2 regions of the Sphingopyxis sp. BE259 genome follow, and region 2 is predicted to be linked to the other one. Evidence: riboswitches for the same ligand, from Rfam matches in the RefSeq annotation. Region 2 holds a riboswitch; the other holds the start of a gene.
What was found. Region 2 has a riboswitch for cobalamin ahead of J2X44_RS02485 (TonB-dependent receptor domain-containing protein). Riboswitches for the same ligand answer to the same signal wherever they lie in the genome.
Positions count from the first base shown of each region.

Region 1: it holds a riboswitch for cobalamin, as region 2 does, so the genes downstream of both, J2X44_RS13045 (TonB-dependent receptor domain-containing protein) here and J2X44_RS02485 (TonB-dependent receptor domain-containing protein) in region 2, are expected to answer to the same signal.

Region 1 is NZ_JAVDWM010000001.1:2,699,170-2,706,195, reverse strand. It holds gene cobO (cob(I)yrinic acid a,c-diamide adenosyltransferase) at 1-516, opposite strand, end outside; gene J2X44_RS13045 (TonB-dependent receptor domain-containing protein) at 516-2,360, opposite strand; cobalamin riboswitch at 2,537-2,757, opposite strand; gene J2X44_RS13040 (acetyl-CoA C-acyltransferase) at 2,810-3,958, opposite strand; gene J2X44_RS13035 (acetyl-CoA acetyltransferase) at 3,963-5,192, opposite strand; gene J2X44_RS13030 (class I adenylate-forming enzyme family protein) at 5,194-6,885, opposite strand; gene J2X44_RS13025 (carotenoid oxygenase family protein) at 6,887-7,026, opposite strand, start outside.
Region 2 is NZ_JAVDWM010000001.1:506,085-513,110, reverse strand. It holds gene J2X44_RS02500 (Ppx/GppA phosphatase family protein) at 1-978, shown strand, start outside; gene J2X44_RS02495 (RlmE family RNA methyltransferase) at 975-1,721, shown strand; gene J2X44_RS02490 (S41 family peptidase) at 1,837-3,306, shown strand; cobalamin riboswitch at 3,561-3,747, shown strand; gene J2X44_RS02485 (TonB-dependent receptor domain-containing protein) at 3,890-5,839, shown strand; gene J2X44_RS02480 (hypothetical protein) at 5,839-6,387, shown strand; gene J2X44_RS02475 (DUF1636 domain-containing protein) at 6,387-6,794, shown strand; gene cobT (nicotinate-nucleotide--dimethylbenzimidazole phosphoribosyltransferase) at 6,791-7,026, shown strand, end outside.

The DNA of each region.
Region 1 (7,026 bases), 2.2 Mb from region 2:
CAGCGATTGTGGGGCGTTGCGGCCGGTGATGATGACATGCGTCATATGGGGTTTGACCGCGAGCGTCGCCAGCACCTCGTCCACCGGAAGATAGTCGTAGCGCAGCACGATATTGAGCTCGTCGGCGATCACCATCGCATAGGACGGATCGGCGATCATCCGTTTGACCTCGTCCCACGCGGCGCGGGTGACCGTGATGTCGCGCGCGCGGTCCTGCGTGTCCCAGGTAAAGCCTTCGCCCATCGGTTTGAATTCGATCAGGTCGGGAAAGCGGTCGAACACCGCTTTCTCGCCCGTCGTCATCGCCCCTTTGACGAATTGCACCACGCCGACCTTCATATCGTGACCGATAGCGCGGATCGCCATGCCCAGCGCCGCCGATGTCTTGCCCTTGCCGGGGCCGTTATGGACGATAACCAATCCTTTTTCGACCGTCTTCGCCGCGACCTTCTTGTTCTGCGCCGCCTGGATCTTCTTCATCCTGGCATTATGCTCGGCGTCGGTGCGCGGCTTCATCAGAATCGCGCCCGCACGCCGCCATAGGCCGCGCGGCCGTAGGTGCCATAGCCCGACGCGGTGGCATAATCGGCGTCGAACAGATTATCGACGCGGCCATAAAGCTCGATCCGATCGGTGACCGCAAGGGACGCGCGCACGCCCGCAAGGGCATAGCCATCGAGCCGCACGCTGTTCGCCGCATTGTCGAAACTGTCGCCGACCATCGTGATCGTCGCGCCGGTCGACAGGCCGAACGACCAGTCATAATCCGCCGACACGCTGATCGCGTGCGCGGCGCGGCGGGGCAGGCGCTTGCCGTCGAACGCCGGGCGTCCCGAGCGGTCGCGGGCATCGATATAGCTGTAGGATGCGGTGACATTGACCGCGTCGACCGGCCGCAGCGCCAGCGTCGCCTCGATACCTTTGGCGCGAGTGCGGTCGATATTGCCATAGGTGAAGGTCGCATTGTCGAAATTGATCTGGTCGGTGGTGTTGCGCAGGAAGGCGGTGAGCGACACCAGCGCGCGGCCATCGGCGAGGTTCTGATCGATGCCGATGTCATAGCTTTTCGACCGTTCGGGGCGCAGCGCGGCATTGCCGCTGAACGCATCGTAAAGCTGATAGAGTGAGGGCGCCTTGAAGCCTTCGCCATAGCTCAGCCGGACATTGGTCGCGCCATCGTTGGGCGTGTAGTTGGCGTTGGCGCCCAGCGTCGTGGCACCGCCGAACTGGTTGTGGTCGTCGTGGCGCACCCCGCCGGTCAGCGACAGACCGGTAAACGGCTGGACGATGCCCAGCGCATAGACGCTGTCGATATTGGCGCGCTGGCTGTCGGTCGAACCAAAGCCGAAGAAATCATAATCGGGGCGCTCATGCTCATAGCCGAAGATCAGCTTCGCACTGTCGCTCGGGGCAACGACACCCTGATATTCGAAGCGCAGGTTGGTGCCCGAATAGCCGTAATCGGGGGCGGTTCCGCGGACAAAATAATAATCGCGGTCGTTGCGTAACCAGGTCACCGCCGCGCGGCTGGTAAAGCGGCCGTCGAACAGGGCGAGGTTCAGCCCCGCATAGCCGACATATTGGTCGAGCTTGGCGACATCGGCGCTATCGGCGGGCGCGCCGAAGAAGCTATCATAAGCGAGGTCGGCAGTGATGTAATAGCCGCGCAGGTCGAGGCTGAGTGCGTCGCTGAACGCGACCTTCAGCCGCGCGTTGCCGGCGAAATTCTTGTACCCATCCTTCTCGGTGCCGACCGCGGCCGACGAGATGCCGTCAGTGCGGAAATAGGCGCCGCCGATGCCGCCAGACACGCGCCCGGCGGTGCCCGATACATCGGCCTTGGCAGTGAGGGTGTCGCTATAGCCATAGTCGGCCGAAGCGTTCGCGGCAAAACCCTCGGCGGGTGTCGCGGTCATCAGGCTGACCACGCCGCCGATCGCCTGGCTGCCATGCACGACCGAGTTCGAACCGCGCAGCACCTCGATCCGGTCGATGTTGCCAGTCAGCAGATGGCCGAAATCATAACCGTCGCCGATGCCGCTGGGGTCGTTGACCTTCACGCCGTCGATCAGCACCAATGTCTGGGTCGTTTCGGCGCCGCGCAGCGAGATGCCCGCCACCGATCCGGCGCCGCCGGTGCGGTTGAAGCGGACGCCGGGGGTGGTGGCGAGCAGATCGACGACATCGACCGACTGGCGCCGTTCGATCGTATCGGCATCGATGATGGTGATCGCCTGCCCGACCTCGTCGCGCGGTTGTTCGATGCCCGACGCGGTGACGACGATATCGTCGGCGGTTTGGGCAAAAGCCGGCGTCGCTACAGCAAATGCCAACAAGGAAATGGTCGCAAATTTGAACATGGGAAACCCCCGCACGCCGGCAACGAAGGCGGAGCCTGCCGAAACGCGCGCGCGATCGACCCATGCTGGCGTCGCAAGTGGCGTTTATGCCTGCAACCCCGGCACCGAAGCGGCTCCAGCCGCTTGGTCGTCGCTCGACGGAAGTGTCCGTGCCGCGGCCTTTCCCTGGGCCTTGGCAGTGAGCGACCCACGCCGGCAGGTCTCCTGGCTCGCGGGTCAGGGCTTGATGCACGCCTTCCCAGGTCACCCCAGTGGCTGTCCGGATCAGATCCGGACGGTGCATCGCGCTCGCCGCTTACAGTTGCAGGGACAGCCTCGGCTTCGGGGGTTCGGCAAGAACCCCATCACCGCGTTCCCATTTTAAGCCCTTTCGGGCACCGGCGCGATCTGTGCGGGGCGAACCCCGCACGCGCCGCCCATAGCGGAATGGCGGGCGGGCGCAATCGGCTTTATTGGCGCTGGACGATCATCGCGGCGCCGACGCCCATCGCGCCGGTCAGCACGACCAGGCCATATTTGCCGCCGCACGCATCGAGTGCGTCGAGCAGGGTCGAGGTCAGGATCGCGCCGCTCGCGCCCATCGGATGCCCCTTGGCCAGATGCCCGCCGCTCACATTGACCCGCACCGGGTCGGCGTCGCGGTCGCGCAGGAATTTGGCGATCGTGACGGCAAAGGCCTCCATGAATTCGATCCGGTCCATATCGGCGAGGGTCAAACCGGCGCTTGCGAGCACCTTGTCCATCGCGATGAAACCCGCAGTCAGCGACGCGGCGGGGTCGCCGCCGCTTTCGGCAAAGGCGACGACGCGCGCGCGCGGCGCGGTGCCAAGCCCAGCGCTGCCGATCAGCGCGAGGGCTGCGCCGTCGCAGATCGGCGGCGCGTGCGCGATGCTGTGGAGCGGCTCGAACGTCTCGCCCGCAAGCGCGTCGGAATATTGCTGCTGCAATTTGCCAAAGGCAGGCGGCGCGGCGGCGAGCGATTCCGCGGTGGTTTGCGGGCGGATGCACTCCTCGCCGGTCAGCGGGCCGGTGGCGATGCGGGAGTATTGGAGTGCGGGGTCGGTGTCGGTCTGACCGGCTTTTTGTTGCGAGGCGAGGGCCACGGCATCAAGGTCGGGGCGGGTGATGCCCTCGGCGTTCGCGAGCCGGTCGGCGGCGAGGACGGGCGGCACAAAGCGCGCCCGCGGCGGCAAGCTGTCGTCGGTGTAGAAAGCGGCGCCGTCGCTCAGGAATGGCGTCGCGCTCATCGACTCGACGCCGCCCGCGAGGATGCAATTGGCTTCGCCGCTCGCGACTTTCGCGACCGCCTGGCCGATCGCCGACAGGCCCGATGCGCAATAATTGTTGATGCTGTGAGCGGCGGTCGTGTCGGGCAGGCCCGCGTGGAGCTTCGCGAGCATCGCGATGTGCCCGCCTTGCGCGCCGCTCTGCGTCACGCAGCCGAGGATCAGCGCCTCGGGCACAAAATCGCCGCAGCGTGCGGCGAGCGCCGCCGCCTGCTGGCGGACCAGTTCCTGCGGGGTCAGTCCGGCTAGCCCGCCATCGGGGCGCGCCTTGCCGCGCGGGGTTCGCACGGCGTCGTAGAGAAAGACGTCCAACCGATCAGACGCCGACGACGAAACTGACCGCGGTCGTCGCGCTGCCGCCGACGTTGAAGGTCGCAAAATTGCGCGCGCCCCCGACCTGATAATCGCCCGCGTTGCCGGTGACCTGCCGCCAGCCGTCGAGCAGCATGCGGACGCCGGTGGCACCGACGGGATGCCCCAGCCCGATCAGCCCGCCTGACGGGTTGACCGGCAGCTTGCCGCCGAGCGCGATCGTGCCGTCCTCGACCGCGCGCCAGCTTTCGCCGGGTTTGGTGATGCCGAAATGGTCGATCGCCATATATTCGGTGATCGAGAAGCAATCATGCACCTCGACCCCGTCGCAAGCATAGATGTCGGGCATCTCGGCGCGGCGGAGCGCGTCCATCATCGTTTTGTGGACGCTGGGGAAAACATAATCGCCGCCGCGGCTGTCCGCGACCTTGGTGGAATAAAGCAGCGGCGCGGTGGCATGGCCCCAGCCCTTGATGCGCGGGATACTTTCGATTGGAATGCCGCGGCGCTTCGCATAGGCTTCGGCGACCTCGCGCGAGGCGAGGAAGATCGCGGCGGCGCCATCGGTGACCTGCCCGCAATCGGACTTGCGAAGCGATCCCTCGATCAGCGGATTGACCTCGTCATTCTCGCCCAGATGGTCGTCGGTGACCGCCCAGCCGCGCGTCTGCGAGTTCGGGTTCTTCTTGGCATTGGCGAAATTGTTCGCCGAAATGCCGCGCAGATGCGCGCGATCGAGACCGAAGCGTTCCTCATATTCCTCGGCAACGCGCGCGAACATCCACGGCCACAGGTAGCGCGCTTCCTGCGCCTCACGGCCCGCCCACGCGGCGGCGCCGAGATATTCGGCGGCGCGCTGGCCGGGGACGTTGCGCATCAGTTCAATCCCGAGCACGAGGGCGAGGCCATAGCGTTCGGCCTCGATCTCGGCGGCGGCGGCGAGGATCGCGATGCTGCCCGACGCGCAGGCGGCTTCATGCCGCGACGCGGGGATGCCCGCGAGATCGGGGTGGACATGGCCGAAGAAGCCGCCGAGCTGGCCCTGGCCCGCGAAAAGCTCACCGACGAAATTGCCAACGTGGGCGGTCTCGACTTGCTTGGGCTCGATGCCAGTCGCCACAAAGGCGGCTTCCGCAACGTCGCGGAACAGCTCGAACAACCCGCCACCCTCGCGTTCCATGTTGCGGGCAAAGTCGGTCTGCGCGCCGCCGAGGATGAAGACGTCTTTCGCCATGTCAGGCTTCCTTTTCCAATGTGGCGATCGCCTGCTCGCGCACTTCACTGCGCATCACCTTGTTGGTGACGTTGCGCGGCAAGGCGGCGAAGCGGAACAGGCGTTCGGGCAGTTTGAAAACTGCGAGGTCGTGTCTGCGCAGATAGTCGGTGACTTCGCCGATCCCGACATCGTCGGCGCCGCGTGGCACATAGGCCAGGCCGATGCGCTCGCCCATCGTCGGATCGGGCAGCGAGAAAACGCAGGCCTCGGCGAGCAAAGGATGCCCGCCGAGCAGCTGGTCGATTTCCTCGGGTGAAATATTCACCCCGCCGCGGATGATCAGATCCTTGCAGCGCCCAACGAAGCGGTAGAAGTCGCCGCCCCCGGCGATCTCGAACAGGTCGCCGGTGCGGAACCAGCCGTCGTCGGTGAAGGCTTCGGCGGTTCGCTCCGGGGCGTTGTGATAGCCCTCGAACAATGTCGGTCCCCGAATCTGGAGTTCGCCCGACACGCCGTCCGCCTCGATCGGCTCGCCGCCGCCGGGCGAGACGAGGCGGCTTTCGATATTGGGGGCGCGGCCTTCGCCATAGGGGCGCTGATAGGTGCCGCGCCGCGGAAACAGGCTCGCGCGCTTGTCGGGGTCAGGCATGTCGCCCTCGCCGGTGATGAAGCTCATCCCCTCGTTCGACCCGAACACGTTGACGATGATGATGCCAAGCTTTTCCTGGAATCCGCGCACCATTGCGGGCGCGAGCGGCGCCGAACCCGATGCGATCACGCGCAGGCTCGACAGATCGACCGAGGCGAGCAGCGCCTCGTTCTGGAGCAGCATGTTGAGCACCGCGGGCGGGGCAATCGTCAGGCTAGGCCGTTCGGTCGCGATCTGTTTCAGATAGACGCCGGGATCGAAGGGATGGTGCAGCACCATCGTCCCGGCGCTGGTCAGCCAGCACATGGTGATCCCGCCGATGCTCGCCATGTTGATCAGCGGGAAGGGGTTGAGCAGGACGTCGCCCGGCCCGACCTTCATGGCCTCGTAACCCGCGCCCGCGACGGCGATCCAATGATTGTGGCTGCGCGGCACGCCCTTGGGAACGCCGGTGGTGCCCGAGGTCCAGCAGATGGTGAAGATGTCGTCGGCATCGACCGGGTTGGCGGCGACGTGGACGGCGAGGGCGTCGGCATTGCCTTCGGCGGCCGAGAGATCGAGCGCATTGGCAGGAGCATGGGGGCCGAAGGTCATCAGCGCGATGCCACCCAGCAGCGGCGCCGCCACGCCAAAATGGTCGCAACCTTTGACCTGCGTCGCGCAGACGAAGGCTTTGGGCGCAACAACGCCGATCATGCCCTTCAATTCGTGGCTGCGATATTGCACCGCCGCCGGGCTGACGATCGCACCGATCTTCGCCGCCGCGAAATAGAGCGCAACGAATTCGCTGATGTTGGGTAGCTGGACGAGCAGCACATCGTCCTTGCCGATCCCAGCGGTGACAAGCGCACCCGCGAGCCGGTCGATCTCCGCCGCCAGTTCGGCATAGGTCATTCGCTGTGGCTCGCCGAATGCGAAGTCTGCGCGGTTCGGCGCATCGACCAGTGCGAGCCGATCGGAATGCGCTGCTGCATTGGCCGCGAACAGGTCGGCGAAGGTCTGGTCGCCCCACCAGCCGCTTTCCCGATATTGCCGCCGTTTTTCCTCTCCCGCGACGATCATGTCAGGCGGCCAAGACGCTGTTCGGACCCATGCCAATGTCGCCGCCGCTCGCCCAGACTGTGTGCGTTCCCGAACAGATGCGCTCGGGCAGGATGATCCGGCACACCGGGCCAGCCGCAATATTCTTTGCGTCGATCAGCA
Region 2 (7,026 bases):
TATGCCGCCATCGATCTGGGCACCAACAATTGCCGCCTGCTGATCGCGCGGCCGCAGGATGGCGAACTGGTCGTCATCGACGCCTTTTCCCGCATCGTCCGGCTGGGCGAAGGCCTGCATGGCAGCGGCCGGATCAGCGATGCGGCGATGGACCGCACCGTCGCCGCGCTGGCAATCTGTGCCGACAAGCTGCGCCGCCGCCATGTGTCGCTGTCACGCGCGGTCGCAACCGAGGCGTGCCGCCGCGCCGCCAACGGTGCCGAACTCGCCGATCGGGTGCGACGCGAAACCGGTATCGCGCTCGACATTATTTCGGCCGCCGAAGAGGCGCGGCTCGCGGTGTTGGGGTGCCACAACCTGATGGAACCCGGCGAGGGCCCGGCGCTGATTTTTGACATCGGCGGCGGCTCGACCGAGCTGATGCATGTCGATGTGTCGGACCATGACGTAAAAATCCACGATTGGATCAGCGTGCCATGGGGCGTCGTGTCGTTGACCGAACATGCGCCGTTGCCCGACGACAGCCTAGAGGGCCGCCAGGCCGCCTATGCCCATATGCGCGAAGTGACGCGCACCGCCTTTGCCGCCTTTGCCGGGCGCGCCGAGCAGTTTGCGGGGCAAGAGCTGCGCCTGCTCGGCACCAGCGGCACCGTGACGACGCTGGCCAGCGTGTTCCTGAACCTGCCGCGCTACGACCGCCGCGCGGTCGATGGGCTGGTCGTGCCGTCGAATGCCATGCGCGACATCAGCCGCCGTCTGGCCGACGCCAGCATCGCCGACCGCGCCGAGATCGCCTGCATCGGCCGTGAACGCGCCGACCTGGTCGTCGCCGGTTGCGCCATATTGGAAAGTATCATCGACCTGTGGCCCGCGGCGCGGGTCGGCGTCGCCGATCGCGGCATCCGCGAGGGCATTTTGCGGACCTTGGCGATGCAGGGGCGCGACGTACCGGTGACCCGCCGCGAGTATCGCAAATGAGCAGCGGCAGCGGGAGCAGCAAGGGCGGCGGCGCCAAAGGAACCGGGGGCCGCGGCGGGCTGCATGTCCGCGTCAAGACCGCGAAAAAGCGCAGCGTGTCGTCGACGCGCTGGCTGCAACGCCAGTTGAACGACCCTTATGTCCGCCGGGCGCAGGCCGAGGGGTATCGCTCGCGCGCCGCGTACAAGCTGATCGAGCTCGACGAGAAATTCGGTTTCATCAAGAAAGCCCGCGCGGTCGTCGATCTGGGGATCACGCCGGGCGGCTGGTCGCAGGTCGTGCGCAAGACCAACCCCCGCGCGCGCGTCGCCGGAATCGATCTGCTGGCGTGCGAGCCGATCGAGGGGGTCGAAATCCTCGAGATGGATTTCATGGACGACGCGGCGCCCGATGCCCTGATCGAAGCGCTGGGCAGCGCCCCCGATCTGGTGATTTCCGACATGGCCGCGAACACGGTCGGTCATCAGCAGACAGACCATCTGCGCACCATCGGGCTGGCGGAAACCGCCGCCGATTTCGCGGTGCAGACGCTGCTGCCCGGCGGGGCGTTCGTCGCCAAGGTGTTTGCCGGCGGCGCCGATCACACCCTGCTGACCTTGCTGAAAAGGCATTTCACCACGGTCAAGCACGCCAAGCCGCCCGCCAGCCGCAAGGGTTCGCCCGAGCTCTATGTGATCGCCCAGGGTTTCAAGGGCCGTAGCGCCGCCGATGCGGCCGAAACCGGCGACGAAAACACGCGCTGACCCCGGCATCGGCCCAAGTTCATTGCGGGGCAATTTAATCGCGCATACATAAGGCGATGACTGCCGTATCTGCACCGACACGGCAGCGTATCGCGCTTATTTCCAAGGACAATCGATGAAGCATCGGTCGCAAAAAACCATCGCCCTGTTGACCATCTCGGCGTTTGTGCTGGCGTCGTGCGGCGGCGGCGGCAGTTCGAGCGGCGGCGGTGGTGGCGGCGGACCGGTGACCGTCACCCCGACCCCTTCGCCTACCCCGGCGGCGAGCTGCGGCCTCGCGGCGCGCCAAGGCTTTGCCAAGGCGGTGATCGACGAATGGTATTTGTTCCCCGGCGACGTCGCCACTGGGGTCAGCCCGGCAAGCTACACCGACGTTCAATCCTATATCGATGCGCTGGTCGCTCCGGCGCGCGCGCTCGGCAAAGACCGCTTTTTCACCTACATCACCTCGATCGCCGAGGAGAACGCGTTTTTCGCCAGCGGGTCGAGCGCCGGGTTCGGTATCCGCCTGACCTATGACCCCGCGGGGCAGCGCGTGCTGATCGCCGAGGCCTATGAAACCGCGCCCGCCTTTGCTGCGGGGATCGATCGCGGCACGGCGATTATCGGCATCGGCAGCAACAGCGGCAATATCCGCAGCATTTCGAGCATTGTCGCCGCCGAAGGCACCGCGGGCATCACCAATGCGCTGGGACCGAACGACCCTGGCGTCACCCGCGTGCTGCGGATCAACGATGCGGCAGGCACCCGCGACGTCACCGTCGCCAAGGCCGATTATGATCTCGATCCGATTTCGGACCGCTACGGGGCGAAAATCATCACCGAGGGCGGCCGCAATTACGGCTACCTCAATCTCCGCACCTTCATCTCGTCGGCGAACCCGCAATTGCGGGCCGCCTTCCTGAATTTCCGCAATCAGGGGGTGACCGACGTCATCATCGATTTCCGTTACAATGGCGGCGGGCTGGTTTCGACCGCCGAACTGATGGGCGACCTGCTCGGCAACAACCGCACGTCGAGCGACCTTTATTCGCAGACCAATTTTCGCGCCTCGAAGTCGGTCGAAAACGACCGCCATTTCTTTAACCCGCAGCCCGAATCGATTGCGCCGACCCGGATCGCCTTTATCGGCACCGGATCCACCGCATCGGCCAGCGAACTGGTGATCAATTCGATGCTGCCCTATCTGGGCACCAACATGACGCTGGTCGGCAGCAACACCTTTGGCAAGCCGGTCGGCCAGATCGCGCTCGACAAGGCCGAGTGCGACGACCGGATGCGCGTCGTCGCCTTCGCCACCGGCAATGCGACCGGCGCGAGCGACTATTACGGCGGGCTGGCACCGAAGATCGCCAACAGCTGCGCCGCAGGCGACGATTTGACCCTGCCGCTGGGCGATCCGCGCGAAGCATCGGTGCGCGCCGCGATCGATTTCCTGGCGGGCCGCAGCTGCACGACGCGGATCGCCGAGGCCAGCGTCGGTCCGGCAGCCCAGAGCAGCAATGTCCGCGTACAGGCCGAGCCCGAAATGCTGGTCACCGACGAGCCGAGCGCCGCGCAGCGCGAACTGCCGGGGCTGTTTTAGGGCCGGGGTGATGCCCCCCTTCCCCTTGATGGGGGAAGGATACGCAGCCTTGCCACGAATGTGGCTAGGCGAAGTTGGATGGGGGTGACGGTGCGTCCTTGCGCCATCGTCTCGGATCGAGGGCGCACCCCCACCGCTGCGACGAGGCAGCAAGCTGCCAAGTCTCACTGCCTCCCCCATGAAGGGGGAGGGATATTACGCTGAATCCACGCAGCCTCGAGAGCAGCGATTGACCGCCACCCCGAAATCAAGCTAACGGGCGCCAAGCGACAGGTTCCCCGGCGACGGGGACTAAGAGGGAACGGGAAAACCCCGGCTGCCCCTGCAACTGTACGCGGCGAGCCATCGGCCAATTGCCATTGGGACTGTCTGTCCCGAGAAGGCGGCCGATCCGGCGCTGACCCGCAAGCCAGGAGACCTGCCCGTCGCCGTCGTCTTTCGCGCGGGCAGGGTGCACCGAGCGGACGGGGGTGAACCCGCATGACGACAAAGTGAACCGCGTTCGCGCGGGGACGTTGTCGTGCGCCCGGTGGCCCAGACAGCGATCCCGCGTGCGCGCGGTGTTGTCGACAAGGTTACCAAGATGAATCGCATTTTTCGTGTTTCCGTTTCGCTCGCCGTCCTGGCGGCGTCCTCCCCCGTGCTTGCCAACGAGGCAGCGCACGCCGTCGCCGCCGACGGCGAGACCATCATTGTCACCGCAACCCGCGCGCCGCTGACCCTTGACGAAATTCCCGCCGCGATCGCGGTGCTCGACAAGGCCGCGATCGACCGCGCGCAGGATATTGGCGTCACCGAACTGCTGCTCCGCACCCCGGCGATCAGCATCTCGCGTAACGGCGGTTATGGGACATCGACATCGCTGCGTATCCGCGGCGCCGAATCGGACCATAGCGTCGTCGTGATCGACGGGGTGAAGCTCAACGATCCGTCGTCGACCGGCGGCGGCTTCAACTTCACCAATTTGCTGGTCGGCGACATCGCGCGGATCGAGGTGCTGCGCGGGCCGCAGTCGATCCTGTGGGGCAGCCAGGCGATCGGCGGGGTGGTCAATATCGTCACCGCATCGCCCGAGAAGGCGCTTGAAGGCAGTTTCGACATCGAAGCGGGATCGCGCAACACGGTCAGCGCGCGCGCCGCGATCGGTGGCCAGACCGGCCCGCTCAGCTGGCGGATCGGCGGCCAGCGCTTCACCACCGACGGCATTTCGTCGCACGCCAGAGCGTTCGGCGGGGTCGAACGCGACGGCTATCGCAACCACACTCTGTCGGGCCGCGCCGAACTGGCGCTCGCCGACAATGTCAGCGTCGAGGTTCGCGGCACTTATGCCAGCGGACGGGTGCAATTCGACGGCTTCAACGCCGACAGCGCCGACTATGGGCTGAACAAGGAGTTCGTCGGCTATGCGGGGGTCAATTTCGCCCTCGCCGATGGGCGGTTCCAGAACCGCATCGCTTACGGCTACACCGACACCAACCGCGACAATTTCAACCCGACCCGCGCCCGGCCGCAAAGTTTCGAGGCCGACGGCCGCAACAAACGCTGGGAATATCAGGGCAGTTTCGCGGTCGGCGACCGCATTTCGGCGATCTTCGGGGCCGAGAATGAGCGGTCCGATTTTCGCAGCCGGTCGCCCGCGGCATCGTTGTCGACCCCGCTGCCTGCGTTCGCGCGCGGCGAGGCCGAAATCACGAGCGCCTATGGCCAGCTGAGCGTCGAACCGGTCGATGGGCTGACGCTCAATGGCGGGGTGCGCTATGACGACCATGACCGTTATGGCGGACAGACTTTGTTCGCAGCAGGCGGCGTGTGGCGGCTGCCGACCGATACCGTGCTGCGCGCCAGCTATGGCGAGGGTTTCAAGGCGCCGAGCCTGTTCCAGCTGTTCAGCGAATTCGGCAACGTCAGCCTCGATCCCGAAGCCGCCAAGGGCTGGGAAGCGGGCATCGAACAACATCTGCTCGGTCGCCAGCTGGTCATCGGGGCGACCTGGTTCGACCGCACGACGACGAACCAGATCATCTTCAACAGCTGTTCGGCGACCGCCACCGATCCGCTGTGTTTCGTTCCCGGCAATCCGGCGGCGCGGCGCTTCGGCTATTATCTCAATGTTGCGCGCGCCGAAGCGCATGGCATCGAAGCATCGGCGGCGCTGACTCTCGGCGGGCTGACGGTGGACGGCAATTACAGCTGGGTCGTCGCCGAGGATCGCTCGCCCGGCACCGCCAATTTCGGCAAATGGCTGCCGCGGCGGCCGCGCGACACGGCAAACGCCTCGGCAAATTACGCCTTCGACTTCGGGCTCAGCCTGGGAGCGGCCGTGCGCTGGTCGGGCAAGAGTTTCGACAATGCGAGCAATGCGACGCGGCTCGACGATTATACGCTGGTCGATTTGCGCGCCGAGTTCGCGCTGTCGGATAGGGTCAAGCTGTTCGCCCGCGCCGAAAATATCTTCGACGAGCAATATATGACCGCATTCCGTTACGGTTCGCTGGGACGTAGCGTTTATACCGGCATCCGGGGGCGCTTCTGATGGCCGCGCTGTCGAGTCGCGGCGCATCGGCGCTGTGGGTGGCGCTGCTGACCGCGGCGAGCACCGCGACGACGCTGGCGCTCGCCTGCGCGACGCCCTTTCCCGCGCTCGCGGCCCTCGCGGCGGTGCATATGCGCCGCCGCGAGGGCGTGGCGCTGATGCTGCTCGCGTGGCTCGCGAGCCAGTGCGTAGGGTTCTTCGTGCTCGGCTACCCGCGCGACGGCAGCACCCTGGCGTGGGGCTTTGCGCTCGGCACCGCGGCGGTGGGATCGGTGCTCGCGGGTTATGCCGCGGTTCGGGCGCTGAATTACCGGTCGGTCGCGGCGCGGCTGAGCCTTGCTTATGCGGCGGGTTTCACCGCGTTCAAGGGAATCATCGTCGGCTGGGCGCTAGTGCTCGGCGGGTTGCACACCGCGATGGCGCCCGACCTGCTCGTCGAACAATTTGTCCGCAACGGCGCGATCCTGATCGGACTATATGCGCTCTATCGCGCGCTCGTCGCGGCAGGCGTTCCGGCGCCGCCGCAGCCCGCGGCAAGCATCGTCTGATGCTGACCCGCGTCGATCCGGGACCGGCGGTGGTGGTCTGCAACAGCTGCCGCCACAGCGCCGCGGCGCCGGTCGATGCCGGCGGCGTGCGCGGCGGCGCGCGGCTGGTCGAGGCGTTGCAGGGCGCGAAGGCGGCCGACCCGCGCTACGCCGGGATCGCGGTGCAGCAGATGCCCTGTCTGTTCGCGTGTCAGGAGTTTTGCGCCGTCCATCTGCGCGCGCCCGACAAGATCAGCTATGTGCTGGGCCGGTTCAATGCCGACGCCGACGCGGCGCGCGCCATCCTCGACTATGCGGTGCATTATGCCGCGAGCGACGATGGCCGCGTCGCCTATGCGCTGTGGCCCGAGGGCGTCAAAGGCCATTTCATCACCCGCTCGCCGCCAGCAGGACATATCGCCGAATGACCGCTTTTGTTTCCGTCGAGGCGTTCGCCGCGGCGCTCGCCGACCTTGGCAATCCCGACCCGCATGCCGCCGCCGACGCGCGCGTGCGGCAAGGCGAGCTAACCAAGCCCGCCGGATCGCTGGGGCGACTGGAGGAACTGGCAGTGTTTATGGCAGGGTGGCAGCGCCGCGCCCGGCCGCGGATCGATCGCGCCCGCGCCGCAATCTTTGCGGGCAATCACGGCGTCACCGT